DNA from 3 places in the Gracilibacillus saliphilus genome. Region 3 is predicted to be linked to each of the others. Evidence: riboswitches for the same ligand, from Rfam matches in the RefSeq annotation. Region 3 holds a riboswitch; each other region holds the start of a gene.
The links. A riboswitch is a leader RNA that binds a small molecule or an ion and turns the genes downstream of it on or off. The one in region 3 is predicted to bind S-adenosylmethionine.
Positions count from the first base shown of each region.

Region 1: linked by a shared signal. The riboswitch ahead of GHT08_RS08510 (methionine ABC transporter ATP-binding protein) and the one ahead of GHT08_RS01525 (PLP-dependent aspartate aminotransferase family protein) in region 3 are both predicted to bind S-adenosylmethionine.
Region 2: linked by a shared signal. The riboswitch ahead of GHT08_RS12895 (methionine biosynthesis PLP-dependent protein) and the one ahead of GHT08_RS01525 (PLP-dependent aspartate aminotransferase family protein) in region 3 are both predicted to bind S-adenosylmethionine.

Region 1 covers NZ_WJEB01000006.1:76,526-87,885, forward strand. Annotated here, with positions in the region: gene gndA (NADP-dependent phosphogluconate dehydrogenase) at 493-1,914, opposite strand; gene GHT08_RS08485 (Cof-type HAD-IIB family hydrolase) at 2,087-2,818, opposite strand; gene GHT08_RS08490 (ACT domain-containing protein) at 2,934-3,206, shown strand; gene GHT08_RS08495 (PFL family protein) at 3,219-4,580, shown strand; gene GHT08_RS08500 (DUF3231 family protein) at 5,003-6,007, opposite strand; gene GHT08_RS08505 (SIMPL domain-containing protein) at 6,807-7,475, shown strand; SAM riboswitch class I at 7,620-7,726, shown strand; gene GHT08_RS08510 (methionine ABC transporter ATP-binding protein) at 7,815-8,840, shown strand; gene GHT08_RS08515 (methionine ABC transporter permease) at 8,833-9,501, shown strand; gene GHT08_RS08520 (MetQ/NlpA family ABC transporter substrate-binding protein) at 9,532-10,425, shown strand; gene GHT08_RS08525 (SLAP domain-containing protein) at 10,873-11,250, shown strand; gene GHT08_RS08530 (ABC transporter permease) at 11,261-11,360, opposite strand, start outside.
Region 2 covers NZ_WJEB01000019.1:6,288-17,647, forward strand. Annotated here, with positions in the region: gene GHT08_RS12855 (LLM class flavin-dependent oxidoreductase) at 1-225, shown strand, start outside; gene GHT08_RS12860 (alpha/beta hydrolase) at 290-1,081, opposite strand; gene GHT08_RS12865 (serine hydrolase domain-containing protein) at 1,094-2,245, opposite strand; gene GHT08_RS12870 (MDR family MFS transporter) at 2,370-3,854, shown strand; gene GHT08_RS12875 (cell wall hydrolase) at 3,983-4,414, opposite strand; gene GHT08_RS12880 (hypothetical protein) at 4,535-4,801, shown strand; gene cobA (uroporphyrinogen-III C-methyltransferase) at 4,828-5,577, opposite strand; gene GHT08_RS12890 (inorganic phosphate transporter) at 5,537-6,634, opposite strand; SAM riboswitch class I at 6,760-6,860, opposite strand; SAM riboswitch class I at 7,022-7,124, shown strand; gene GHT08_RS12895 (methionine biosynthesis PLP-dependent protein) at 7,198-8,283, shown strand; gene GHT08_RS12900 (aminotransferase class V-fold PLP-dependent enzyme) at 8,285-9,451, shown strand; gene GHT08_RS12905 (sulfite exporter TauE/SafE family protein) at 9,827-10,582, opposite strand; gene GHT08_RS12910 (SDR family NAD(P)-dependent oxidoreductase) at 10,633-11,360, opposite strand, start outside.
Region 3 covers NZ_WJEB01000001.1:321,187-329,870, forward strand. Annotated here, with positions in the region: gene GHT08_RS01510 (peptidoglycan recognition protein family protein) at 1-660, shown strand, start outside; tRNA gene GHT08_RS01515 (tRNA-Arg) at 1,112-1,184, opposite strand; gene clpP (ATP-dependent Clp endopeptidase proteolytic subunit ClpP) at 1,442-2,038, shown strand; SAM riboswitch class I at 2,375-2,489, shown strand; SAM riboswitch class I at 2,687-2,794, shown strand; gene GHT08_RS01525 (PLP-dependent aspartate aminotransferase family protein) at 2,885-4,681, shown strand; gene GHT08_RS01530 (aliphatic sulfonate ABC transporter substrate-binding protein) at 4,708-5,715, shown strand; gene GHT08_RS01535 (ABC transporter permease) at 5,776-6,633, shown strand; gene GHT08_RS01540 (ABC transporter ATP-binding protein) at 6,649-7,377, shown strand; gene acsA (acetate--CoA ligase) at 7,402-8,684, shown strand, end outside.

The DNA.
Region 1 (11,360 bases), on a different contig from region 3:
TCGGCTGCCCACTTCCCTTTCCGTGGGGTTTGTCCTTCAGCTAACTTTTTTGAGCAAAACTCGCTCAAAAAAGTGGATCTTCAGGTCAAACGATTCCCACAGGAGTGGAAGGGGGCGGCCTACGCTATTATCAGGCTCTACAACGCTAGCATGAAGTAACACAGCTGCTTTTATACTCATGGATAGCGGTCCATTGTAAAAAAAGCAACCTATTACTTATCACAATAGTTGTTGCATCTCTTATAGCGGAGACTAATTACGTAGACTCCTGCGGGAATAGCGCGAGCCGAAAATCCACTTTGCAAAGTGTTTTTCTTTGCAAAGTTAGTTGAGGCCGTGCCCGCGGAAAGCGAAGTAATTAGTCGGAGCGTTTTCAACCACCAAAAAATATGTCAAAATAACTACTTCGTTAAACACGGTCATCGAGCTGATTATATACTTTCTTACCTTTAAGAAAAACCTCTTGCTTTTAAGCAAGAGGTTTTCTCAATATTAATCTTCTAACCACTCTGTATGGAACACGCCTTCTTTGTCGTTACGTTGATACGTATGAGCACCGAAGTAGTCGCGTTGTGCTTGTAGTAAGTTTGCTGGCAATGTTTCTGTACGGTAGCTGTCATAGTAAGCTAATGCACTTGCAAAGCCTGGTACTGGAATACCGCGTTCCATTGCGATAGAAAGTACTTTACGTAGTGATGTTTGATAGCTTTCCACGATCTCTTTGAAATACGGATCAAGTAGTAAGTTCGCAAGTCCTGGATCACGATCATATGCTTCTTTAATTTTTTGAAGGAATTGTGCACGAATGATACATCCGCCGCGGAAGATCATTGAGATGTCACCATAGCGCAAGTTCCAGTCATTTTCTTCAGAAGCTGCACGCATTTGCGCGAAACCTTGTGCATAAGAAACAATTTTACTCATATAAAGTGCTTTACGGATAGCTTCGATAAGCTCGTCTTTGTCACCTTCATATGGCTTGTCTCCAGCAGATGGCCCTTGTAGTACTTTACTTGCTGCTACACGCTCTTCTTTCATGGCAGAGATGAAGCGTGCAAACACAGATTCAGTGATAACCGGTAATGGTACTCCTAAGTCTAGGGAGCTTTGGCTTGTCCATTTACCTGTACCTTTTTGACCTGCTGTATCAAGGATCACATCTACCATTGGTTTACCTGTTTCTTTATCTTTCTTCTTGAAGATATCTGTGGTAATTTCGATCAGGTAACTGTCTAATTCCCCTTTGTTCCATTCGCCAAATACTTCATGAAGCTCCTCTGCACTAAGTCCAAGTACGTGTTTCATAATGAAATATGCTTCACAGATTAACTGCATATCGCCATACTCGATACCGTTGTGTACCATTTTGACATAGTGACCAGCACCGTTTGGTCCGATGTATGTTACACAAGGGTCGCCGTTAACTTTTGCAGAAATTGCCTCAAAAATAGGCGCTACTTTATCATAAGCTTCTTTTTGTCCACCTGGCATAATAGAAGGTCCTTTAAGTGCCCCTTCTTCCCCTCCAGATACACCAGTTCCGATAAAGTGGATACCAGATTCGTCTAACTCTGCGTTACGACGCATCGTATCTTTAAAGAATGTGTTACCACCGTCAATCAAAATATCTCCTTTATCAAGAAGTGGTTTAAGTGAAGCAATCGTTGCATCTGTTGCTGGGCCTGCTTGTACCATAAGCATGATCTTACGAGGTTTTTCTAAAGATTCTACAAATTCTTCGATTGTTTCAGCCCCAACAAAGTTTTTACCTTTTGCTTCATTATTTAAAAAGTCTTCTGTTTTTTGATAAGTTCTATTAAATACTGCTACAGAGTATCCTCTGCTTTCCACGTTAAGCGCAAGGTTTTTACCCATAACAGCAAGACCTATCACACCAAATTGTTGTTTTGCCATTCTCTTATTCGCTCCTTTTTTTGTCACTATGTATTATTCCATTATCTATTTTAGCACGAAATCGAATATTACTGTAGTGATCTGAAAAATTCACTCCATATAATAAGTTATTATATTGACACACCCTCTGCAAGTGTTAACCATTAATTTTCTGAAAATTTACACATTAGAGTTACAGTACCCATTTCTCAATAGCTCTTGCTACACCGTCTTGATCGTTTCCTGTCGTTTCAGAGTCAGCCACTTTTTTAACTTCTTCCTGAGCATTTCCCATGGCAATTCCTAATCCTGCTTGTTCGATCATTTTAATATCATTCAAACTGTCACCCATCGCCATTACTTGGGACATATTAATTCCTAACCGCTCACATACGATTTCAATCGCTGCTGCTTTATTGACACCAACAGCATTTACCTCAATATTTGTCGGGCTAGAATTACTTAACTCAATTTCTTCCCAGCTCGCAATGGTCTCCATGATCTTCCCTTTTGTTTCCGGATCTTTTGTATCAAATCCAAATTTTAACCACTCATGTGCTAAAATATCCTCTGGTACTTCACCACGCCATATTTGATCTGTGGAAGAAAGCCATGCCCATGTTTGATGTTCTTCTTTTAATGCTACAAGCTTCTCAATGACCCGTGCATCAAGCGTTTGACGAGCAATCAATTCTCCAGTCATGGTCCAGATTTCACTGCCATTTACCGTTATCAGATAATGGATATCCAATTCTTTTGCAATATCAGAGCTTGTTTGATAATGTCTTCCTGTAGAAATAATCACTTCTACACCTTTTTCTCGTGCTTTTATAATGGCTTCTTTATTTGTTTCCGAGACTCGATGGTCATTGCCTAACAAGGTTCCGTCCATGTCTAGAGCAATCAATTGTATATCCTTTTTCATATATAAGCTCCTCTCATCATGCATTCCCTTTTATTTTATGCGATGCTGTATAATTTAGCAAAAAAGGATGCTTTGGGTATAATAAAGTATAACAATAAAAAATGAGGTGACATAAATGCAAAAACGAGCTGTAGTCAGTGTAGTTGGCAAAGACCAGGTAGGTATCATCGCCAAAGTAACCACTGTAATATCAGATAATAATATCAATATTTTAGATATTAGTCAGACTATTTTAGAAGGATTTTTTACGATGATCATGTTAATTGAAATCAATGATCCCAGTAATCTTGAAACGTTACAGGAAAAATTCAAACCTGTTGAGCAAGAATTAGGTTTAAAAATTAATATTCAACTAGAAGATGTTTTTCAAGCAATGCATCGTGTCTAAGGAGGGTAACAGATGCCAATAGCTTTTACCGAAATTCAAGAAACAATACGTATGGTAGAAATGGAGCACCTTGATATTCGTACGGTAACAATGGGAATAAGCTTACGTGATTGTGCTGATCATGATTTTGAAAAAGTAAAACAAAAAGTGTACGAAAAGATCACCAGTTATGCGAAAGACTTACAAACAACTGCGAATCAAGTAGCAAAAGAATATGGTGTTCCGATTATTAATAAACGAATCGCGATTTCTCCTGCTGCTGAACTGTTAGGGAACGCGACAAAAGAACAAGCCATTGAACTTGCCGAAACATTGGACAAAGCAGCACAAACTTTAGATGTAGACTTTATTGGTGGCTTTTCAGCCCTAGTGCATAAAGGCATTTCTAAAGGAGATCAAATACTACTTGATGCTTTACCCGAGGCACTAAGTAAAACGGAGCGCGTTTGTTCTTCGATCTCAGTTGCAACAACTAGAACAGGCATTAATATGGATGCAGTCCGCCAAATGGGACAGATCATACACGACACAGCTAAATTCACGCAAGATAACAATAGTATCGGTTGCGCTAAACTAGTCGTTTTCTGTAATCCTGTTGAGGATAATCCATTTATGGCAGGAGCTTTTCATGGTGCTGGTGAAGGAGAAGCAGTCCTAAGTGTTGGAGTAAGTGGACCTGGTGTTGTCCTTCATGCCCTGAAACGTTATCCTGATGCGGATTTGGGTGAAGTCTCCGACGTGATTAAGAAGACAGCTTTTAAAATTACAAGAGCTGGCGAAATAATCGGGCGTGTTGTCGCGGAGCGCTTAAATGTACCTTTTGGAATTATGGACCTTTCCCTAGCACCTACTAATGCAATGAATGATAGTGTTGCTGAAATATTAGAAGAAATTGGATTAGAACGTGTCGGAACGCACGGTACGATCGCAGCCTTAGCATTGATGAATGATGCTGTTAAAAAAGGTGGTGCAATGGCAAGTTCCTATGTTGGCGGGTTAAGTGGCGCTTTTATTCCAGTTAGTGAAGATAACGGCATGATCCGTGGAATTGAAGAAGGAGCACTAAACCTTTCTAAATTAGAGGCAATGACATGCGTCTGCTCAGTTGGATTAGATATGATCGCCTTAGAAGGCAATGCCAGTCCAGAGACTTTATCCGCCATTATTGCAGATGAAGCGGCGATTGGTATGATTAATAAAAAAACAACTGCAGTAAGGGTCATACCAGTGATTGGCAAAAAAGAAGGAGAAACCGTAGAGTTCGGTGGGCTGCTTGGTCGCGCACCCATTATCGGTGTGAGTGAATTTTCTTCTGATAAATTAATTCAACGTGGTGGCAGAATTCCTGCACCATTACAATCATTGATTAATTAAGAAAAGCGCAGAGCGCCCGATTAGAAACGTAGCGACTGGAACGAATTAACTGAGATAAAGGAATCACGGTGAGTTTACGAACCGATGATGACTTTCACCTAAAGGCATAAGTGCGACTAAGCCTCTGGTTTCACCAATCGGCAAGTCTTCTTTATCGTAGGGCAATTCGTGAAGTCGCCTAGTTTCTGGGCGCTCGGAGCTAGACATCTGCGCAAAATTTATACTTTCTTATCTTAATTAAAGAAATGGGCCTTTGGTGAAATAGTTCCGATACTAAATCACAGTAGTTTTAGCATAAAAAACTGCACCCCAATTGTTAGATTGTGTCCAACAATTGGGGTGCAGTTCAACATTAAATGTAAGCGTTCTGTTTTTTTATCACCATATTAAACTTTAAACTTCGACTAGGAGTTATGCTATTATTATTCTTTTGAAGACAGGTCTTCTCGGTCAACCGCTTCTGGTGGTTGTTCCATCCAACCATTATCAATCATAATATTAGCACCGTCTTCTACATAAAGTGAAACATCCATTAAACATCGTCCATACAATGCTCCGATATCCCTTCTTCCATTCAGTGAAGCACCATTGGCATATTCTCTGATTTTCATGGAGAACATGTCTATTTTATGATAAACCATAAGTTTATCTGAGAATGCCGGCGTAATCGATGTAGTTACTAAATGGTCTATAAGCGATGGCGCAGGAACATTATCTTTATGCAGTTTGCTTGACAACATTTCAATATGTTTTTGATTGATATTCTTTCCTCTCTCTAAATACGTTCTAACTTTTTCATTTCTTGCTCCCTGACTAAAGCCTATAATGAGCGCTTTACTTGTAATATCGTTGTTAATGTTACCATAAAGGTGAGCAATCTCTAGTCCATGGAGAGGACGAACGTCTCCCAAAAAACCATTCAAAAAGTGTTGTTTTTTAATAAAATCAACTTTTTCAGGAACGGGTATGGTTGGTGAATTCATTAATTCTCCTTTTACTATTAATACGTCATCGACTGCAGCCATTAATTGGGCAGTTTCACTAAGAGCATTAAGGAAAAACTTTCTTACATCTTTCCTTGTAACCAAAGGAATAGCAGCGCTATAAATACTCATCCCCGCTTTCCCTAAATATTTCAAATAATGGAGATAAAACTCATCGTAAAATAACCTTGGTGCACCCAAGTTAACGTCATCATCGGTAAATCCAACTGGGATTGGAAAGTTCGCCTGATTAAATATTTGTTTGATATCTTGATTAAGTGAATGAGATAAATTCAAAGCTTGTTCTAAAACTTTTTTAATATCCACATCACCCACATGTTTAAGATAGTAGCTAAGTACACACTTGCCCATGGTATTCCCATTATAAACTGCCCAAAGTTTTCCCATTTCGGCTGCTGTTAGTTGTGATTTATCTGTTTCCATAACCTATCATTCCTTTTGTAAATACTATGTCTAAAATTCTTGGTTTAATATTATCTCTTCTTCCGAAACAATGAATCAATAGCTACTGGCTAATAATTGATATCTAATTAAGCAAGTAATAATTTTTTCACCCTGAGCATTTTTAGCCCCTCCGAAATGGGAAAGAGGTATTTCTGAAGGCGATACCCCTGTCGCTATACCATGAAAAGAAGCTAATGGGTATAGTTTGGTCCATCTATGTTAAAAGTGGGTGTGCCGTTTATTTTATTCTTGGAAACCGTATATTGATTGCAATACCCAATGTACTGGTTATTTGTATCTGTAAGTGCGCATACATTAATCATTAGTTGAACAATTATCTTTTTATCCATTACTTTAATATTAGACTATATAATTTTCATTTGTTTATCATCTGCCCTGAATGTAACGGTTTTAACATACTGTTTTTTCCCACGTGAAATTTTCATTAATGGAGGTTAATTTAATAGGAGTTCATACTGTGGAAAATCCGTATCAACATTGCATAGCACGTTTTTTAGGTGTTTTTTCAAAATCCACTTTTATCTTTAGCTGTTTTTATACTCTTTATACTTCTGATATGCAAGACGTTTATCAAAATAGATCTATTCTCTATATTCTCCACTGCTTTGCATTAGTTGTGCGGTTTTTTTACTACGAAAAGCAAGTCCCGATTATCTCGACTAGTTATTTCTCCGTTTCTTTTTTAGTATGAAAAAGCATGTATTCACCTTATTCCGAATAAAGTAGAAGTAATAATAAACAAGAAAAGGTGAAAACAATGTATTATGCTAACCCAAATATAAGGTCTCATTCACAAGTACGTCAGACTGATTATTCGATACTAGTAACAGGCGATGGTACGGTGTCAGTTGAACCAAATCAAGCAGTGGTTACCCTTGGCGTTATAACAGAAGATTCCAATCTCCAAAAAGCGCAACGCGAGAATGCTGAGTCTACCAACAACATTATTCAAGCACTGCTTCAAGAGAATATCCCCCGTCATCATATCCAGACATATGATTACCGGATGGATATTCAGTATGACTATGATGAAGGCATTCAAATTTTTAGAGGTTATCGTGTAACGAATTTGTTAGAGGTTATTATCGAACCAATTGACAAAGTTGGACTAATCATTGATACAGCCGTTGATTACGGTGCAAATACTGTCCGTAACATTCAATTAACGGTAGCAAATCAAGATCGATATTATCTAGAAGCGCTCCAAAAAGCGGTGGAAAATACGCAGATAAAAGCTAGCATTATTGCGCAGGAGTTAGGTGTAAGCATTAGTTCTATTCCGTATTCCTTAAAAGAAATTTCCAGACGTGAAGAAAGTGAAAGCCGACCAGTAGTTTTAGGAGTTTCCACAGACAGTCCTATCACCCCTATCGAACCAGGTAGACTAGCGATTAAAGCTAAAGTGGAAGCTGAATTTCGTTATTAGGTACACTCGATGCTCTCCCTATCTATTTCTTGCACTCACAAACTCTCCTCCTCTCCAATTTTCTGAATAGTTTTACTTTTTCAAAAAGAATTGACGAATGTCATCCGTGATGATATTATATTGGTTATGAATTGTATATGAAAGCTCTTATCAAGAGTGGTGGAGGGAATGGCCCTATGAAACCCGGCAACCGTCAGTTTACACTGATAGGTGCTAAATCCATCAAAGCGTTATGCTTTGAAAGATAAGAGGACAACGAATAATCATCCTTTCTGTCCTCTTAGTGCAGAAAGGTTTTTTTATGTGTTTACGATATTGTAAACGAAGGAGAGTGAAAGAATGATTCGCATAAAAAACTTATCGAAACTTTATCAAACAAAAAAACAACAAGTGCAAGCTGTCGATAATGTTTCACTTAATATAGAACAAGGCGAAATATTTGGCGTTATTGGTTATAGTGGTGCTGGTAAAAGTACTTTCGTTCGATTAATTAATCGATTAGAGGAGCCAACCAATGGCTCGGTTGTTATCCATGAGAAAGATATTACCAAAATGTCAACGAACCAATTACGTAAAAAACGCCAAAAAATAGGTATGATTTTCCAACATTTTAACTTGCTATGGTCTCGAACCGTTTTCGATAACATTGCATTTCCACTTGAAATCGCTAGTGTTTCGAAAACAGAGCAAAAAAAGAAAGTACAAGAGTTAATTAATCTTGTTGGACTTGCAGGAAAAGAGAATGCTTACCCATCACAATTAAGTGGTGGACAGAAGCAACGTGTAGGAATTGCTCGAGCACTTGCCAATGATCCTGAAGTATTACTTTGTGATGAGGCGACTTCAGCGCTAGATCCTGAAACTACCGATGATATCCTAGATTTGTTAGTATCTATTAATAAAAAGTTAAACCTAACTGTTATATTAATTACACATGAAATGCACGTTATTCAAAAGATTTGTCACCGTGTTGCTGTAATGGAAAATGGTAATGTTGTGGAAACAGGTGACGTACTAGATGTTTTCGTAAAACCACAATCAAAAACGACCAAACGATTTGTACAGCAACTCAATCCTTTAGAATACGAAAAGGAAAACTTAGTAGAATTTATTAATGACAAGGAAGATAGTGAGGTTGTCAAATTACACTTTATAGGAAATAATGCAAAACGCGCAGTTATTAGTGAAGTAGCTAAGAAATTTGATGTTGAGATAAACATTTTACAAGGATCGATTGCGCCAACACAGGAAGGGGCATATGGTACCCTATATGTTGAAATAAATGGTGATAAAAAAATCTTAGAGGAGACTATTACTTTTCTAGAAGGCACCGGAGTGGAAGTAGAGGTGTTAAGACATGTTTGAGCAATTATTTCCAAATGTAGTAATGGATGATATGTGGCAAGCTACTTGGGAAACACTATACATGACCATTTTTGCCGGTATTGGTACCTTTGTTCTTGGGATTATACTTGGATTATTGCTTTTCCTAACTGACCAAGGTAACCTTTGGCAAAATAGATGGATAAACTTTATTTCGGCAACTATTGTTAACGTATTTCGAGCAATACCATTTATTATATTAATTTTATTACTTTTCCCTTTTACTGACTTTTTAATTGGTACAATTCGTGGTTGGAAAGCGGCATTACCTGCTTTAATTATTGGATCAGCTCCTTTCTACGCACGTCTTGTCGAAATCGGTTTGAAAGAAGTGGATAAAGGGGTTATCGAGGCTGCGAAATCTATGGGAGCAAAAGCTTCTACGATTATTTTTAAAGTATTATTACCTGAATCGATGCCAGCGATTATTTCTGGGCTTACCGTTACATTAATTGCCCTAATCAGCTATACAGCGATGGCAGGTGTAATTGGTGCTGGTGGATTAGGTGACCTTGCTTATATGAAAGGTTTCCAACGCTGGGATTTTGATGTAGTATTTCTCTGTACTGTATTTATTGTAGTTATCGTGTTTATTGTTCAATTTATTGGGGATTTCCTATCCAAAGTGATAGATAAAAGATAAAATTTTAAATTTAAGAAGGGATGATCTATTGTGAAAAAACTAATTATTTTTTTACTTACAGCATTACTGTCTTTAGCACTTGTAGCATGTGGTACAGCAGACAATGAGGAAGGTGCAGAAGACACTAGCAATGGTGAAGAAAACACAGAAGAAACTAACGATGAAGGTGCAACTGAAGAAAATGAAGAGTTAACAAAGATTGTTGTTGGGGCGTCAGCAGTTCCTCACTCTGAAGTACTTGAACAAGCTGCACCATTATTAGAGGAACAAGGTATCGAGCTTCAAATTGAAACATATCAAGAATATGTACTACCAAACCAAGACTTAGATAGTGGATTATTGGATGCTAACTATTACCAACATACGCCATTCTTGGAAACTGAAAAAGAACAAAAAGGTTATGACTTTGTCGACCTTGGTGGAGTTCACATTGAACCAATAGGATTTTACTCTAAAAACGTTGAAAGTGTAGAAGATATTGAAGAAGGAACAACCATTATTATGAGTCGTAATGTTCCAGACCATGGTCGTAATTTGTTACTATTACAAGAAGAAGGACTTATTACTCTTGACGAAGATGTTGATCCAACTGAAGCCACAGTTGAAGATATTGTAGAAAACCCATTAAACTTGGAGTTTGATACAAGTATTGAACCTGCGCTTTTAACGCAAAATTATGAAAGAGAAGAAGATACAGTTGTGGCAATCAACACGAACTATGCAATTGAACATGGCTTAGTACCAACAGAAGATGCCATCATTCTTGAAAGTCCTGACTCACCATATGCTAACTTAATTGTTGCTCGTTCTGAAGATGAAGATAATGAAGCACTCCAAACATTAGTAGATGTACTACGTTCTGAAGAAATCCAAACATTTATGGAAGAAGAATACGACGGAGCAATCATTCCTGTATCTGAATAAGTAAACTACAACACCTAGTTATGAAACTAGGTGTTTTTTAAACTTAATAAGAAAAGCGCAGAGTGCCCGTTTAGAAACGTAGCGGCGTCAGAATCAACTGAGATAAAGGAATCACGGTGAGCTTACGAACCGATGATGACTTATCGCAGGGCGATTCGTGAAATCGCCTAGTTTCTGGGCGCTTGCGTAGACAGGCACCCAATTCTTATACTTTCTTTGCTAATAAGAAAAACTGGGCAAACATAAAGTTGTTGTTGTAACCGATGAGTTATTGATAAAATAATGATATAAGTAAAGCTCTACTAGTTGTAAACTATCTTAGTAAAAAGCAAATACAGTTTCGTTGATAGTTGTTGATTGACGATCAATCATTTGATTCGTAGAATCTCCCGATTTCTTTCTATATAGGCACACCTTTCAATTAATTATTTTGAGGAGCTGACAATTATGCAGCAATTACACTTTGAAGATGCGTGGAACAGAACCATTAGTAATGAAGATCGTTTAGATATAAAGAAGATTTTTGAGCAAACAAAAAAGGATGCGGAAGATGGAGTCACGTTTGTTCCGGTCAGAACAGCAGTAAATCACCGCAATGACTTACTCATTACAACATTAATTCATAACTTCCAATCGGAAGAAACGGACTTAACCAATATCAACATCCAACTCTTTCAAGACAACAAGCAAATAGCCAGCCAGTATATTGAGGAATCCAGATTATGCTTTCCAGCTAAAACAAGCATGCCGTGGACATTTATCTTTCCTGAAATGGGAGATGAAAATAAACGAAATGTCCCCTATTCATTGAAAGTGGGACATTAATCCTGTCCCACTACCCTACCTCATCTCGATTCCGATAGCCGAATTGACTAGTTATTAAAGCGACTAGGCCAATTACTAGCAAAACCACTAATGGTGTCCACGTAAATGCT
Region 2 (11,360 bases), on a different contig from region 3:
ATTGATGATATTGATCAAGAGTGGACAATTTATGAAAAAGCATCAGTAGAAAAATCTGTAAATAGCAAATCAACTATTGTGGGAGATAAAGATGTAGTAAGGGAAAAATTAGCTTCATTTATTGAAGAAACAGAAGCAGATGAAGTGATAGTTAATTCTCAAATTTATGATCATGAAGAACGTAAAAATTCTTATCAAATCGTTTCAGATCTTGTTCACGCATAATAACGATAAAGTGCACTACACATGTACCCTTGATCTAATGGACGTGTGTAGTGCTTTTTCATACTTATCCTCTTTCTATTGGTAACCATGCTAGCACTTCTTGAATCTTTGCATCCCAGTATCCCCACTCATGAGCTCCCTCTGAGAAAGTATGTACTAGCGGAAGATTATTCGCTTCAGCAAATTGAAAAAATTTCTGGTTGTCCTCCCACAGAAAATCCTCTGTTCCACACGCTTGAAATAATTGTGGTAATTGTTGATCATTCTTTAGCAAATTGTTTATAACAAAAAATAAATCATGATCTGTCCCCTGGAGACCTTGCTCCCCATATACATGAAATAGTGCATTACCAATGGGATCATCTTGCTCACGATCTTTTACAATGTGTGTGGCAATATCCAATACACCTGACAAACTTGCCGCTGCCGTAAATTGTTCCGGTTTACGCAATGCCCACTTAAAAGCACCATATCCTCCCATTGATAAGCCTGCTACAAAATTATCCTCTCTCTTTGCAGATAACGGAAAAAAGGATCGAGCAATTCGTGGCAGTTCTTCAGAAATGAAGGTCCAGTACTTTTTGCCGTACTGCATATCTGTATAAAAGCTATGATCGACTTGAGGCATAACGACCGCAATCCCATATTCCGCTGCATATCTTTCGATCGATGTCCGTCTCGTCCAGATTGTATGATCATCACTAAAACCGTGTAACAAATACAAAACTGGGACCTTTCCGTCTGATCGATTATTTTTAAGTCCAATTTGTGTCGTGGTTTCTTCCGGTAAGATCACCGTCATCGATGTACTAATCGTTAATACCTCTGAGAAAAAGTCGCATTTGATCAGTGCCATATAAATTCCTCCTTACAAAAGTGCGCCATAAATGACATTACGGATTCTTGGTTGATGATAAAACTCAAAGTTTGGCAGCATTTGCTGCATATAAACCGCCGAAAGTTTTTCTTTTGGATCAATAAATACATATGTACCTGCCAAACCTGACCAACCAAACTCACCGATGGAACTATTACTTCCTCCTCTAGTCTGATCGATCATCACTCGTACACCTAAGCCATAACCATAACCATTTTCATCATTCCAGCCTAACTCTGGCAGCAGCTCATCTGGTAAATGATTTTGTGCCATTAACTCAATCGTATGCTTGCTTAGAATCGTTACATGATTGATGGTTCCACCTAATGCTAAGCAGTGAGCAAATTTTTGATAGTCTTCCAAAGTAGAATGAAGCCCTGCGCCACCACTCTCAAAAACAGCGATCGGTTCCGCATAACTATCTAATTTTGTATTCTTTACTAGTTCACCAGTTTCTTTTCGATCATATAAAGTTGCTAATCGATGTTTCTTAGCAAGCGGGACGTTAAAGAAAGTATCCTGCATACCTAACGGCTGAAAAATGTTTTCAGCTAAGTATTCTCCAAATGATTGACCACTTACCTCTTCAATTAATGCACCAAGCACATCATGGCTAAGTCCATATTTCCAATGGGTGCCTGGATGAAACTCTAATGGATTTTTACTCAATTTTTTTGTCAACAATCGCAATTTTGATACATTTAAAGAACGTTCTTCATCGCGAACCTCTGCCATCACTTGACTGGTCATTCTCTCTACCTCTGTACGTTCCCCGCCATAGGTTAATCCAGAAGTCATCGTACACAAATCCTTAACCATTATTTCCCGTTTTGCTAGTACAAGCTGGCCATTTTCTAACACTTGCATGTTCTGAAATTCTGGTAAATAGGCGGAAAGTGGATCTGTCAGCAAAATCTTTCCTTGTTCCATTAATTGTAATCCTGCTACACACGTAATTACTTTAGACATGGAATAAATACGATAAATCGTCTTGCTATTTATCTCTTTTTGTTTTGACAAGTCTGCATATCCAAAATAATTTTCATAGATTGATTGCTTATCTTTCTTGACAGATAAAGCTACACCTGCTGGTCCGTTATTTAAAAACCCTTGTAATAAATCGTCTAACCGATTCTGAATCATGCTATTCCCTCCTTGTGTTATCGCTTTCTTTATTTTATCATATATGTTCCTCATTTGCTTTTTTCATACATGTTTGCTAATTTCTGATACAATAGAAACAGCTTATAAAAAGGGACGGACGCATATGCCAGAAAAACAGACGAATCGGCCACTCGTTCTTGTTTCACTTGTTTTATCGATGTTCATGGCAGCAATAGAAGGAACAATTGTAGCGACGGCAATGCCTAATATTGTTGCTGACTTGGGTGGTTTTTCTTTATACAGTTGGGTTTTTTCTAGTTTTTTATTAATGCAGGCTGTCACAACGATGATCTATGGAAAACTTGCAGATCTCTTTGGCAGAAAGCCTATCTTTATTATCGGTGTTGTGATCTTTTTAATCGGATCGATTCTTTGTGGACTAGCACCAACCATGGGACTATTAATCGTATTCCGATTAATTCAAGGACTTGGTGCTGGTGCGATTCAGCCGATTGTCACTACTATTGTAGGCGATATGTATACCGTTGAGGAAAGGGCAAAAGTTCAAGGGTATTTAGCTAGTGTGTGGGGCATCTCCTCTGTAATTGGTCCATTACTCGGAGGAATTATCGTTCAATTTATCGATTGGGCATGGATTTTTTGGATGAATGTTCCGATAGGGATAATCGGATTAATTGGTGTCATGGTCTTTTTCCACGAAAAAGTCGATACAGAGAAAAAATCGGTTGATTACCTAGGATCTGGTCTGTTTTTTATCGCCATATCTTGTCTTATCATCGTGTTCGTACAGGCAGGAACGAATTGGACATGGACATCCATTGAAACGATTAGTTTATTGCTTATTTTTACAATTTGTATGGCAATTTTTATATGGCAAGAAAAAAAGGCGACATCACCGATGATGCCACTAACCTTATGGAAAAATAAATTAATTGTCATTGCCAATATTGCAACATTGCTTTCCGGTATGATTATACTTGGGCTTTCTAGTTTTCTTCCTACCTATGTCCAAGGCGTTATGGGGGAATCTGCTATTGTGGCTGGTTTCACCTTAAGTACATTATCGATAGGTTGGCCAATTTCGGCTACACTTGCAGGACACCTTGTCTTAAGAATAGGGTTCCGCAAGACAGCATTCGCCGGTGGTTTTGCCCTATTTCTCGGTACATTCCTATTCTTTTTATTAGATGCAGATAAAGGACCAATCTATGCTGGAATCAGTTCATTTGTCGTTGGTGTTGGAATGGGATTATCTTCAACGACATTTATTGTCTCGATCCAGAATACGGTGTCGTGGTTTGAAAGAGGGGTCGCAACCTCGTTAAACATGTTCATGCGAATTATTGGCAGTGCAGTCGGAGCGTCACTTCTAGGTGGAATATTGAACATGCGGTTACATCACTTTTACCAACAAAGAGGCGAAGAACTTGAAGTTGCCAGTACAGATATGTTGTTAGATGAAGGAATGAGAGAAACCATTTCTCCTGAAACATTGGCATCGATGCAAGATGGTTTAACCTATGCTTTACACACTGTATATACTGGATTATTTATGATCGGAACATTAACCTTTGTTATTTTATGGTTCTTTCCAAAAGTTTCAATAAATAAGCAAAGTAAAAATTGAATGGTGTAGATTTTCCTACCAGTTATACTACTGCTCATGCAACTGGAATAGAAAATTATTCATATTCCAGTTGCTAAAAACTTTTTTTAATACTTCTCCATCTCGCTAAAACGCTTTGTATAGTGTTTTTAAAAAGTCCCAAATACACTCGGGCAATCTGCTTCGGTTGGGTTATAAAAACAGTGACTCTTAAAACGTCCTACATTCCATTGGCCAAACCATTGTTCTGGACAAGTCCCTTGCGGCATAAAGAACCATAAAGAATTACTTGCCGGATGATTGCGTTCCCCATTGATTGACCTTCGAGCTAAACGAATTTCTTTATCTCTTGCTCGTTGATAAAAATACCCTTTTTGTGTTGCTTCAAAGCCTCCTGGACTTTGATATACCATTCGTTCTATCGAATTAATATCTTCAAAATCTAAACAGCGAGCTCTCACCCGATTCACACCTACATTCCCCACCATTAGCATTCCGAGCTGACCGTCACCTTCTGCTTCTGCTCTCATTAAGCGTGCTAATAATCTCACATCCGCATCATTTGCTTTTATTACAGCCATTCACATACCTCCTCTATTCCCTTTATATTCATTCCTTTAAAAATGATGAATGTCCCAACCCTTCCTTGCAATGTAATCCCTTTCATTGTGTGGTATACTTGATTTAGGAGGTGCTTATTCATGATATTAAGTAACTTTATTCTACACAAGGATATCTTATTAATTCACGCTGATATTAATGGAAATGACTATATATTTACTGTGAAGTGGAAAACGATCAAAAATAAAAAAGGCGGCGAATGGGAATTGAAATCCTATCTTAACAATTCTAATGGAAAAAAAGACTTGTCAGAAGAACAGCTACAACAATTTATAGACCGAATAAATCCTCAATGGGACTGGGAAAAAGACCAAGAACAAATTATGAATGTGATCAACAATGACTAGTTATCATGATAACTAGTCATTGTTCTTTACATATAAGCTTCTGTTGACTCCTTATACCATTTAATTTGCTCCTGTAAACGAACTACTTCTCCGATTACAATTAGTGAAGGATTGCTGATTTCACCTAACCTACCTGATATCGTTTCTAAATCGGCAACAATCGTCTTTTGTTGTGGAAGGGTTCCCCAATGTATAATAGAGATAGGAGTGGTCTTACTTAATCCTGCATTTTTTAATTTCTCACAGATAATCGGAAATTTCTTTATTCCCATATAAAAACACAAAGTATCAGCTCCATTGGCAATATGCTGCCATTGTTCATCTGTTTTCGCCTCTGGATTGGAACCATTAATAAAACTCACTGATCCGCTGATGTGACGATGAGTGAGCGGAATACCAGCATATGCTGCAGCACTTATTCCAGAAGTGATTCCTGGTACCACTTCATATTCAATCTGATTTTCTTCAAGATGAATGGCTTCTTCTCCACCTCTGCCGAAAATAAAAGGATCTCCACCTTTTAATCTGGTTACAACTTTTCCATTAGAGGCATAATAAATAAGTTGTTCATTTATTTTTTCTTGAATCAACCCATGCTTGCGTGGTTCTTTGCCACAGAAAATCAATTCTGCTTGTTCTTTGGCATGATGTAGTAATGATAGGTTTACCAATCGATCATACAGGATGACATCAGCTTCTTGTATAGCACGTAACCCCTTTACGGTAATTAATTCTTCATCTCCTGGTCCTGCTCCCACTAAGTAAACTTTCCCCATGTTGATCCCATCCTTTTTTTGTATTAGCTTTTGTTGGTTTTTCTCGATATCTGACTAAAATATAAGTAGCAATAATGGCTAATGCTAACAGTATCACTTGATCAAAACTTTGATGAACCATCATTTCTGTTAAGCCAAAGGCAATCACTAATGATACTATTGGCGATGTAATCCATACTTTCGCTATTTGATGGATAATTTTTTGTTTCCAAACTTCTTTAAATTGTTTGCTGGCATTTATCCCGACTATCGCCGAAGTAGTTACCTGGGTCATCGGTATTGGAATACCTAACAAGGAGGCAACTACTACCAAACCTCCTGTTGCACCGGAAATCACAATACCATTTCCTAAAGTCAGTGAGGTAATCTTTTTGGCATTGGTTTCTAATACTCTGCCACCAAAAAAAATACTACCTAATGCTACAATGAGCGCCATCAAAGGTAAACCCATTTCCATAGAAGTAATCCCTGCACCTACTAACGGTCCTAATGCATTTGCTACGTTATTCATACCAGCAGCTATCGCTTCGATTATACCAGTTAACAGTAATAAAAAAGTTAAAAGCTTTACTGGTGGCCGATAATTTATTTTATTATTTATTTTTATTCTGATTTTTTCAAGACACAGTGTGATTAAAAAAGCCGCAACTGGTATAATGATCCAAAAAGCTATAATGAGTAATACCATTTGAAGATTCAGTTGTCGATAACTGAGGCCAACTCCAATGATAGCTCCCACTGTTACCTCGCTTGTGGATAACGGAATTCCAATATAATTCGTAATTAACAATGTAAAACCCGAAACAACTAAAATAATACAAGCAATTCTTACATCTAAAATTTCTTCGGAGATGATACCTTTTCCAAGCGTATTCGTAACATGCTGACCTCCAAGTATAGCACCCGTAACGGCACCTGCCCCCGCGATGATTAACGCATACTTACGTTGCTTGATTACTTTAGTACCGTACGTAATACTCATGCTAGCTGCTGAACCGCTCGCCCCAATATTAAAGGCAAATAGACAAGCAGCTAATATCGCGATGATTGCTAACATCTCAGATCCCAACTTTCACCACTACAATAAAGTGGAATTTTTTTAGTGTAAATATCCTATCCCAATAGGAAAACTTGGATTATAAATATAGAAAACTCCTACTTGACGATAAAGTAGGAGTTTTCCTCTTATCTGCCAAGTAATACCTGCTGGAAGTAGCACAGTGCTTTTTAGCCTGTTGCTGAGAATTCGCCGGGCCAGTTCCCTCCTTCTCTCTTGATAAGATCATATGTTATTTTCATTTTTTTCCACTGTTGATAATGTACATACTATAATCCATTCTTTCATAATTGTCAATAGATTCCATATAAATATTTTTTAAGATTTACCTTGTAATTATTTCCTTAGTATTGTATGATGTTTGTATTATATTTCCATAAATACAATATCTTATCGAGAGAGGTCTAGGGACTGGCCCGATGACACCTCAGCAACCAGCAATGCAATTGTATGGTGCTAAATCCAGACGGTATATTACCAAAGATAAGAGAATGCAACCTTAATCAAGGAGGTCTTCTACTTATCGAAGACCTCTTTTTTTATTTTAGAAAGGATGGAGCAAAATGAACAATATCGAAACTACTCTTGCGCAATTAGGTAATCGGAAAGATCCGCGTACTGGTGCAGTAGAAGCACCTATTTATCTATCAACTGCATACCAACACCCATCACTTGGACAGTCAACTGGTTATGATTACACGCGAACAGCAAATCCTACACGGGAAATTGTAGAAGATGCGATTGCAACATTAGAAAAAGGTGCAAAAGGTTACGCCTGTTCGTCAGGTATGGCTGCCATCCAACTAGTCTTCTCCTTATTCAAGCAAGATGATGAAATAATTGTAACCGAAGATATTTATGGTGGAAGTTATCGATTGTTTCAGCATTTTCAAGAATCTTATAACATCAGACCAGTATATGCAGATGTAGAAGAAATGGAGCAGTATATTAGCCCAAGAACGAAAGCTATTTTCATAGAAACACCAACTAACCCGCTTTTAATGGAAATTAATATCGAGAAATTAGCTACATTGGCAAAGAAGCATCAATTACTCTTTATTGTTGACAACACCTTTTACACGCCCTATTTACAACAGCCCTTAACACAAGGGGCAGATATTGTGATTCATTCCGCTACTAAATATTTAGGTGGACATAATGATGTACTCGCCGGATTAGTCGTAGTAAAGGATGTTACATTAGGCGATCAATTAACCTATCTCCACAATGCCATTGGTGCCATACTTTCACCACTGGATACAATGCTTTTAATAAGAGGAATGAAAACATTGTCACTTCGTTTGGAGAAGCAACAACAAAACGCCAGACAATTGGTTGCATTTTTAAAAGAACTATCCTTAGTCGAGGAAGTTCTATACCCTGGTAAAGGGGCTATGATTAGTTTTCGAGTACAGCATAAATCGTTGGTTTCTCCGTTTCTAGAAAAATTAAAAATTATATCATTTGCAGAAAGTTTAGGAGGAGTAGAAAGCTTTATTACCTACCCAGCAACTCAAACCCACGCAGATATTCCAAAAGAAGAACGGGAGAGACGGGGAATTAGTGATACATTACTTCGATTTTCTGTTGGGATTGAAGCTGTGGAAGATTTGAAACAAGACATCCAACAAGCATTAGGAGGGAAATAAGATGGGATATTCAAAAGAAACTACACTTGCACATGGAGGGAATCAGCAAGGCTATCATGAAAAACATACAGGTGCGGTTAACCCGCCAATTTATGTATCATCCACTTATCATCAGCAACAATTAAATGAATTTGGTGATTATGATTATAGTCGTTCAGGTAACCCTACACGTGACCAATTAGAAGCTGCGATTGCCAAATTAGAGAATGGGACAGCAGGGTTTGCTTTTTCATCTGGTATGGCCGCGATATCGTCAGCATTCATGCTGTTACAAGCTGGTGATCATATCGTCATTACGAAAGATGTTTACGGCGGTACTTTTCGTTTTGTTACGCAATTATTAACGCAATTTTCGATAGAACATACTTTTGTTGATATGACAAATCCAGCAGAAATAGAAGCAGCCATTCAGTCAAATACAAAGGTTATTTACGTGGAAACCCCAGCAAACCCGTTATTACAAATTACCGATATTAGTAAAGTAGTTCAACTTGCAAAGAAATACAAATGTTTAACGTATTTAGACAATACCTTTATGACCCCTCTGCACCAACAACCACTGGATCTAGGTGTTGATATCGTCTTACATAGCGCTACTAAATTTTTATCTGGTCACAGTGATATTGTTGCCGGTTTAGCAGTTACCAAAAATGAAGAACTGGCCGTTAAACTGAAGTTTGTCCAAAACACCTATGGTGCGATTCTTGGTGCAAAAGATTGCTATCAATTATTGCAAGGTATGAAAACGTTGGAACCGAGATTTTCCAGAAGTGTAGCATCAGCAATAAAGTTAGCTGAATATTTCGATTCACATGATGAAATTGAACATGTCTATTATCCAGGTTTACAACATCATCCCGGTTCTTCCATTCATGCCAAACAGTCTTCTAGCCCAGGTGCCGTATTATCTTTTGTAATAAAGGATCATGTCGATGCCAAAAGTTTTGTAGAACAATTATCTATTCCTGTGTTTGCAGTTAGCCTTGGTGCAGTCGAGTCAATTTTATCTCACCCGGCTACCATGTCCCATGCTGCAATGCCAGCGGAAGAAAGAGAAGCTAGAGGTATTAGTGAACGACTATTCCGTTTATCTGTAGGGATTGAAAATGTAGAAGATCTTATCGCAGACTTTAAACATGCTTTAACAGTGAAAGCAGGGGTATTCTAATTGATCATCCTCTACTCCATTCATGTTTAATTGATTCGATGTAGTTATCTACTGCAAAGTAATGAAGAGTTTGTTGAGTGGACATTTAGAGCGTTATTTGACGCAATAACACCCTTTTTTTGGTGTTAACGGACATTTAAAATTAACACTAATTTCGATGAATAGCGGAATAGATGTCCTCAGGGCTTAAAAAACGTCACATTTGTCACATATAACGGAACAAATGTCCACTCAGCACCTGATTACTGAAAGGTGATCTATGTCCAGATGTTTCGTAGATTTTGTTATATGGTAATGCTTATACCTTTTAGTTCAATGAAAAAAAGATGTCCTTAAACCCTGATTTACTCTATTTGCTTACTTGTTGTCAATCTATTAACCTATCAGAAGCCGAATCGCTCCCAAAGCAGCAAATGTTAATACTAATATTTGAAATACTTTTTGCGGCATGATTTTGATAATTCTTACTCCTATCCAAGCTCCAATCAGTATAGCAGGAATAAGCCATAAATTGAATGCTATTGACTCGACTGTAATAATGCCTAAAGAAATATAGAATGGCACCTTGATAACATTCACAAATAAGAAAAACCAGGCACCTGTGCCGACAAATTCTCGCTTTGGTAATCCTTTGACTAGTAAATATATTGCCATTACTCCGCCAGCAGCATTACCAATCATTGTAGCAAATCCTGCTAAAACACCCATACTAAAAGTAAAAATTTTTGATTTTGGTAAAAGTTTTACGAAGCGTTCTCCTAATTTCTCTCTACTAATATGTAATAAAATGAGTGCTAATATTAAGGTACCAATCATTGGTTTTAACTGTTCACTTGTGACAATATCTAACACTAGGTATCCAAGTACAATCCCTACTAATACCCAAGGTACTAAGGAAAACAAATAACGCCAAACAACATTTCTACGATAATAAATTACAGCAAATAAATCACCGACGATTAGTAAAGGTAATAATATACCTACAGATTCACGAGCTGGGAAGATCATCATAAAAATAGTAACCACCAAAATTCCCATACTCGCTACTCCAGCTTTGGCAAAACCTATTAATAAAGCCGAAAATATGATAATTACCCATTCTAATATAGTTAACTCAAATATGATAAACACCTCATTCTATGTTTACGTTGAAGTGAGCATTTAAAAAAACTCAATGACCATTAGCGAATCTTATTAGAAAAATCCTTCCATCTTAAATAACGATAGTCTGTTTCATTAGCTTTAGCAGCCTTTTGTTTTAAATCATCCATGTCATCATAAACCGTAACAATTCTCCCTTGAAAGGCTTGTAATTGATCGTCTATCATTTTTTCTACCCAACTAGGAGCACAATCAGGTGAAACATCAATATTATCTTCAAAAAGCTTTTCAACATTGGCTAAATATTTCTTTCCCTCTTTACTTGTTCGCTGATATTTTGTCATGTCCGTATCGTTTAAACCTGGATCAAGTGCATAAACTTCAACATTGGTTTCTTGTAATTCCTCTGCTAGATTTTCCGTAAACCTCGCAATGGCTGTTTTGGATGTGCCATAACCATTTCCATGTGGAAAGGCATTAAGTGTGCCTCCTCCAACCATATTAATGATTTTACCTGCTTGTTGTTCCAACATGAATGGAATAACTGCTGAAGCACAATGATAGGTACCTATAAGATTTGTTTCGATATCTTGTTTAAATAAGTCAGAAGATACTTCCCACGTTGGACCTATTGCCTGAAAAGACCCGGCATTATTAACCCACACGTCTATTTGTCCAAACGTATCAATGACATACTTTAAAGTGGTTTTTACATCATCTAAATCTGTTACATCCATAGCAACCATTCGGTGGTCTCCTGAATATTGTAACAACTCATCTCGAACTGCTTTTAATTGCTGTTCATTTC
Region 3 (8,684 bases):
AACGGTATCTATGGACACAATAACACCACGTATCATATCTGCGTGGTTGGTAATGGTAATTTTACACCAGCACAAGAAAAAGCATTTGATGAACGTGCTAAATACAACATGAAACGATTCAATCTATCTGTAAATGATGTGAATGGTCATAATGAATTTAGTGGAACAAATACCGCGTGCCCTGGTATTGATATGAAGAAAGTAAGGGCAAGACTAAAAGGATATAAAGTCGAAACACCAAAATCAAAAGTTAAATCAGAAACAACAACAAAAGGTACTATTGCATATATCCAAAAGACGTTAAATGACCGTTATGGATTGAAAATAGCAGTAGATAATATCTTTGGTCCTAATACCAAAAAAGCACTTGTAAAAGGATATCAAAGAGAATTAAACAAACAATTCAAACGAGGTCTTGCAGTAGATGGAATATGGGGTCCTAAAACAAAAAGCGCATCTGTTAATATCGAAAGAGGTGCAGAAGGTAATTTAACGTGGATCTTACAATCTATTCTCACATGCAAGCGATATGACACGTTAGGTGTAGATGGTATCTTTGGCAAGAATACAGAAAGTGCAGTAAGAGCATTTCAACGTGATAACGGTCTTGGTGTAGATGGAATAGCAGGACCGAACACATTTGAACAATTATTTTCTTAAGTAAGTCGTAAATACAATATAATTTATGTAGTTAAAGGGGCAGCGTGGAAAACTGCCCCTAAAAAGAAAAAACCACCCCATCACATCTACTGATATCCAAAGTGGAACTAAGGACTTCAATGTAATCAAGTGGTTTCCTCTAGCCGAAGACGGCCGTTTTATGTACTCTCCCGTCTTTGTTGCAAAATCGAATCCTCGAGACATTCTCATTTGCACACGTGATAACGCTGACGGGGAACGTTCCTTTCACGTACCTATATTATACCACACAAAAGAAAAAAACGCCACATAAAATGGCGGTGTCTAACCTTATACTTGTGTTTTTATTATAGCATAAAATAGTATTTTTAAAAGCTATGTTAGAAAAATGTTAGAATTCTTTGTTTTCCAAGTGAAAATACCAAGAAGAAAAAACGCTCAAAATCATTGGTATGACTAGTTTTATAGAGAACGCGCCCGGAGGGATTCGAACCCCCGACACATGGTACCGGAAACCATTGCTCTATCCCCTGAGCTACGGGCGCATAAAGTGAGACTACTATCAGTACAAGATTCACCCCATGATAAAAGGCGACAAGAATAATTATAGCGAATCACTCGTATAATTTCAATAGATATATCAAACTTTGATTATTTGATTCTGGAGGTTTAAATCGTTACAGTTAAGGGTAGGATGAAGTTAGAAAATCAAATCGTTTGACCTTTTTTGACCATTCCGTTAAGATAAAAATAGTTAGATTTCATGAATGAAAAAAGCAAGTGTTAAAAGGAGGAATTTTTCATGAACTTAATCCCTACAGTTATTGAACAAACAAACCGAGGCGAACGTGCATATGACATTTATTCACGCCTTTTAAAAGACCGAATTATTATGTTAGGTAGTGGCATTGATGATAATGTGGCAAACAGTGTTGTAGCTCAAATGCTATTTTTAACAGCTGAAGATCCAGATAAAGATATTTCCTTATACATCAACTCACCTGGTGGTTCGATTACAGCTGGTATGGCTATTTATGATACGATGCAGTTCATCCAACCGCATGTATCAACAATCTGTATTGGTATGGCAGCATCAATGGGTGCATTCCTTTTAGCTGCTGGTGAGCCTGGTAAACGATATGCATTACCAAATAGTGAAGTAATGATTCACCAACCACTAGGCGGTACACAAGGTCAAGCGTCTGACATTCAGATCCATGCAAACCGTATTATCGAAATGCGTAAAAAGCTAAACCAAATTCTAGCAGACCGTACTGGTCAACCTATTGAAGTAGTTGAAAAAGACACAGATCGTGACAACTTTATGTCAGCTGAAAAAGCTAAAGACTATGGTTTAATCGATAAAGTAATGGAAAAGAAGCCATCTGACTTAAACTAAAGAACCAAAAGCGACGGTAGTAACTCACCGTCGCTTTTTTTTTGCAGAAGGAGAAGTTGCCAGTAAGATCGAAAGGTTGCCAGTAAATACCCCGAAGTTGCCAGTAAAATCGAAAAGTTGCCAGTAAATGCCCCAAAGTTGCCAGTAAAATCAAAAAGTTGATAGTAAACGACCCAAAGTTGCCAGTAATAATGAAGAAGTTGTTAGTAAACAACAGTCACAGTCACATTTTTATTTGATATAATTTTCAGAAAACATATTGACATCATTTTGGCGCCATGCTAAAGTATTAAATAACGAAAGTGAAAAGCGAGTAAACAACTCGGAATTCTATACTTCTTATCGAGAGAGGTGGAGGGATCGGCCCTGTGAAGCCTCGGCAACCATTAAGTGAATCGTCCTTAATACAGGTGCCAATTCCACTAAGCGTATATGCTTAGAGAGATAAGAGAGCGAATATATTTATTCAGTCTCTCTATCTTTAGTATAGGGAGATTTTTTTACGTTAAAAAAGTATAAAATTTTAGCCGAGTGGTAGTTCGACGCAGTGAGAATTTTGAATGTACAAAGTTATAAGTAAAACTAAGGCTTTCGCCACTACTTGGTGATAAGCCAAGTTTTTCTTTAATGCTCAACTAAATAACATCACTCTTATCCAGAGAGGCGGAGGGACTGGCCCGATGACGCCCAGCAACCATTAAGTAACGGCTTAAAAGGTGCTAATTCCTGCAGGATATTTATCCTGAAAGATAAGGGGAAGACTACTGTTCTGTCAGTTAAAGCCTTCTTCTTATCGAAGAAGGCTTTTTTAATTTTCTGAATTTTAACTTGGGGAGGAAATAAATAATGACTAATTTTAAACGATCAACTTACGATCCGGAAACAATTCATCTGCATGGAGGGCAAGCACCTGATCCAACAACAGGGTCACGGGCAGTGCCGATCTATCAATCTACTTCTTACGTGTTCCACGACACAGAACATGCAGAAAGATTATTTGCACTTGATGAGCCGGGGAATATCTATTCGAGAATTGGTAATCCAACGGTAGATGTTTTTGAAAAAAGAATGGCACTACTAGAAGATGGGGTTGCGGCTGTTGCAACTGCTTCAGGGATGTCAGCTATTACTTTATCGATATTAAACTTAGCAAGTGCAGGAGATGAAATCGTCGCAGGGGTTAACCTTTACGGCGGAACGTACAATTTGTTCAATGTAACACTTCCGCGCTATGGCATCAACGTTAAATTCGTTGACCCAACAGATCCTGAAAACTTCAAAGAAGCTATTACGGATAAAACAAAAGCTGTGTACGGTGAAATCATCGGTAATCCAGGCTTACAAGTATTAGATGTTGAAAGAGTATCGGAGATCGCACATGATGCTGGTGTACCGTTAATTATCGATAATACTTTCGCAACACCATTTGGCTGTAAACCTATCACGTTAGGAGCAGACATTGTCGTACACTCTGCAACAAAATGGATTGGTGGCCATGGAACTTCAATCGGCGGCATTATTGTTGATGGTGGACGTTTTAACTGGAATTCTGAAAAATATCCAGCATTTACGGAGCCGGATCCAAGCTATAATGGTATCCGTTATGCAGTAGATTTCGGAACACTAGCATTTATAACAAAAGTACGTGTGCAATTACTTAGAGACTTTGGTGCCGCACTAAGTCCATTTAATGCTTTCCAATTGCTACAAGGACTAGAGACATTGCATATTCGTGTGGAAAGACATAACCAAAACGCACAAGAGCTTGCAGAATACTTAGAGAATAATGAAGCAGTGGAATGGGTTAGATATCCAGGACTTGAAAGTCACCCGTCTCATGAGTTAGCAAAAAGAATTTTAAATAATGGATTTGGTTCGATTATTGTATTTGGTATCAAAGGCGGGCGCGATGCAGGACGTGATTTAATCAACAATGTTGCACTGTGGTCACATGTTGCAAACGTGGGTGATGCTAAATCACTGATTATTCATCCGGCTTCTACCACACACCAACAACTAACAACAGAAGAACTTGAAAAAACGGGTGTTTCGGAAGAGTTAGTTCGTTTATCTGTAGGAATTGAATCCGTGCGAGATATCAAAAATGATTTAGATCAAGCATTAGTAAAGGCAACAGGAATTGGTGAAGAGAAAGAAAAACAAATTGTTGTTAACGATGAAGGTATTATTAAATGGGCATTAAATTCTCCATACGAACGATACATTGAAAATGGTGAAGAAGTAACGCGCCAAAAAACATTAGCTATTGTAGGTCTCAGTGGAAAAGAAGCAAGACCAAGTTACCGTCTGGCAAGAAAAATGCAAAGACTAGGTTACAAAATCATTCCGGTCAACCCGAGAGAAACAGAAATTCTTGGTGAGAAAGCTTATCCAGACTTAAAAAGTGTACCGGTTGAAATCGACATTGTACAAGTATTCCGTAGTCCAGAAGCAGCAGTAGAGATTGCTAAAGAAGCAATAGAAGTAAATCCCAAAGTATTCTGGCTTCAAGAAGGGGTTGTCTCTCCAAAGGCAGAAGAAGTAGCGCTCGAAGGTGGCTTGCAAGTTGTTCATAACCGTTGCACATATAAAGAGGCACAACGTTTAAGAGGAACGATTTCAACATATGCATGTGAAATTTAAGAAAAAATATCTGGGGGATATCTATCATGAAAAGAGTACCATTAATTGATTTAAGAAGTTTTCTTGCAATTGCAGCATTTGGAATTATTATTATTTTGGCAGTTGGCTGTTCATCAGACAGCCAAGCGGACGAAGGAAAACCAACTGAAATTCGTTTAGACTATGCTTATTATTCACCTACAAGTCTTGTATTAAAAGAATTTGGCTGGGCAGAAGATGCATTCGGCGAAGAAGATATTGATGTAAAGTGGGAACTAAGTCAAGGGAGTAACAAGGCAATCGAATTTTTAAACAGTGACAGTGTTGACTTTGGATCAACAGCAGGTGCAGCAGCACTTATCGCCAAATCAAATGACGTACCATTGGAAAATGTGTATATCTATTCCCAGCCTGAGTGGACAGCATTAGTTACTAATGAAGATTTAGGTATTGAAAAAATTGAAGATTTACAAGGGAAAAAGGTAGCAGCAACGCTTGGAACAGATCCATATATTTTCTTAGTTAGAGCACTTGACTCGGTGGGTATGTCTATCGATGATATTGAACTTGTGAATTTACAGCATGCTGATGGTGGAAATGCATTATCTAACGGAGATGTTGATGCTTGGGCAGGCCTTGACCCGCATATGGCAAAACATGAATTAGAATCAGGAGCAGAACTTTTTTATAGAGATATTAATCTAAATACGTACGGTTTCTTAAATGTTCGTGAAGAGTTTGCAGAGAACTATCCAGAATATGTTGAAGAAGTAATTGAACTATATGAAAGAGCACGTGAGTGGGTATTAGAAAATCCAGAAGAAGCAGCAGAATTATTGGCGGAAGAAGCTGATATTAGTATAGATGTTGCGAAAATTCAGTTAGTAGAAAGAACTGATTTGTCTAATCCCATACCTGGAGATGAACATATTGAATCTATCCAAGCAGCTGGTAATGTGTTGAAAAATGCTGGAGACTTGGAAGAAGACGATGATGTCGAAGCATTAACGAATGAACTAATCAATCCAGAATATGCAGAAGTGGTAATCGAATAAAGTAAGATTTCCATTAGTGAGCGTTTTAGAGAAGTTTTAGGAATTTAGGAGGGGCAAAAAATGGCTGAGCAACAAAATAACGTAACGGCTGGCTATGTTAAACCAGCACCATCAGAAGTGAGAGGGAAAAAAGCATCCATTAAGAAGAAAAAAGATTCACTGGTAAAAACCGTGTTTATGGGAAGCATCATTCCTGTCCTTTTCATTATCATATGGGAGATTTTATGTCGTGTTGGTGTTGTCCCTTCTAATCAACTTCCAGCACCGAGTACCATAGTGGAAAAAATTATAAGTATGGCACAGGATGGATCGCTATGGGGACATGTTTGGATTACGACTTATCGCGTACTTGTTGGATTTGTTATCGGAACAGTTGCTGCGATTGTTCTCGGGTCATTTGTCGGTTTTTATAAAAAGGCAGAACAGCTTTTTGATCCGATGATTCAGGCGTTTCGCTCGATCCCATCGCTAGCATGGGTGCCATTGTTTATTTTATGGATGGGGATTGGTGAAACATCAAAAGTTACAATGATTGCAGTTGGGGTATTTTTCCCTGTCTATTTAAATATTGTTAGCGGCATATTAGGCGTAGACCGTAAATTAATTGAAGTAGGAAAAATGTACGGATTAAATACTTTACAATTGGTGAAGCGAATTATTTTGCCAGCTTCTTTACCGTCCTTTTTAGTGGGGATGCGTAGTGGCTTAGGGCTTGGTTGGATGTTTGTAGTGGCAGCAGAACTGATGGGCGCAAGTCAAGGATTAGGATTTTTACTTGTCTTTGGTCAGAATATGTCAAGCCCTGAAACTATTTTGGCAAGTATTATTCTATTTGCGATTATCGGTAAAATCACCGACTGGATTTTAAAGCTAGTAGAAGATCGTTCCTTGCACTGGCAGGATCGTTTAGAGAAATAGGAAGGAGTATTTAATATGAGTCTAGCATTAAGAGATGTAAGCCGTACGTTTAATGGTACTACTGCCGTACAAAATGTTAACTTAGAAGTGAAACCGGGAGAAATTATCGGTTTGCTTGGAACTAGTGGATGTGGGAAAAGTACCTTACTAAGGGCAATATCAGGGCTGGATCCTGAATATGATGGTGAAATTGAAATTAACGGAACCGTATCAAAAGAAATTCATGATACAACAGGCTTTATTTTCCAAGAGCCGAGACTGCTACCATGGTTAAATGTGTTAGATAATGTAACATTCGGATTGACAGGTAGCCGTAAAGATAAGGAAAATAGAGCTATTGAGTATTTAGAAAGTGTAGGTTTAAGGGGAAAAGAAAAGCTTTATCCTCGTGAGTTATCAGGAGGTATGGCACAACGTGTAGCCATTGCGAGAGCACTGGTGACATCGCCAGAAATTCTCCTTTTGGATGAACCGTTTAGTGCATTAGATGCTTTCACAAAAATGCAATTACAAGATTTATTATTAGATGTTTGGAAAAAATATCAATCTACTATTGTATTAGTAACACACGATATAGATGAAGCAACTTATCTATGTGACCGTGTTGTTATTTTAAGAGGGCAACCAGGAGAGGTAGAGAAAGAGATTATGATAGAACAAGAGCGACCAAGGGATCGTGGAAGTGAAGAGTTAGCACATTTAAAATCAGAAATTTTAGAATCTTTAGACTTGAACAAACAGTAACCGGTCTTCAAGGGGGAACATCAAATGACACAGCAGGCAACAACACATATCGCAACTATTAAAGGAGAATATAACCTAAGCAACTATGGCGAAATAAGAGAAAATTTTGATTGGTCAGATGCAAAAGATTTATTATCTGCTGCGAAGACTGGGAAAATTAATGCAGCATATGAAACAATTGATCGTCATGTAGCCGAGGGATATGGTGATAAAATTGCTCTCCATTATATGAATGAGGACGAAAAGCAATCGTATACGTTTAAAGAAGTAAAGGATCAAACTGACCATTATGCTCGCATTTTAAAAGAATATGGGGTAACGAAAGGGGATCGTGTTTTTGTATTTCTCCCTAAAACACCTGAATGCTATATCGCGATCTTAGCAGCTATTAAAGTAGGGGCTATCGCTGGTCCTTTGTTTGAAGCATTTATGGAAGAAGCGGTTAGAGACCGTATCAATGATTGTGCTGGTACTTTACTAATTACTGATCAGGAGTTAGTTAAACGTGTACCGAAAGACGATATTCCTTCACTAGAGTCGATTCTTTTTGTAGAGGATATCGAGAAAGAACCGTTACAACCTGTTGACGGTGATCAGTATGTGGAATGGGTTGACTGGGAGGATGGTTTAATTATTCATTATACTAGTGGTTCTACTGGTAAACCAAAAGGCGTACTACATGCCCATCGTGCAGCACAACATCATATCGTGACAGGAAAATGGGTACTAGATATTAAAGATGATGATGTTTATTGGTGTACGTCTCATCCAGGCTGGGTGACAGGCAGTGTATATGGCTTGTTTGCACCACTATTGAACAGAGCAACCGTTGTGATCCAAGGTGGACGCTTCAGTGCTGAGAATTGGTATTCTTTAATTGAAGAATTAGGAGTAACGATTTGGTATAGTGCACCGACAGCTTTCCGTATGCTTCTGTCAAAAGGGGACCTCTATAAACAATTTGATTTATCATCTGTACGACATGTATTAAGTGTTGGTGAGCCTCTAAACCCTGAAGTAATCCAATGGGCATGGAAGAGCTTAAATGTCCGCATTCACGATACTTGGTGGATGACAGAGACTGGTGGACACTTAATTGTCAACCTTCCAGCTGAAAAAATCAAACCAGGTTCAATGGGCAGACCTTTTCCTGGTGTGCAGGTAGGTATCTTAGATGAAGAAGGTAAGGAGTTGCCTCGAGGTGAAGTAGGTCAACTAGCAGTTCGTACGCCTTGGCCAGGACTAATGAAAGAGATTTGGGGAAACAAAGACAAGTTTAAATCTTATTTTCAATATGAGGGCTGGTA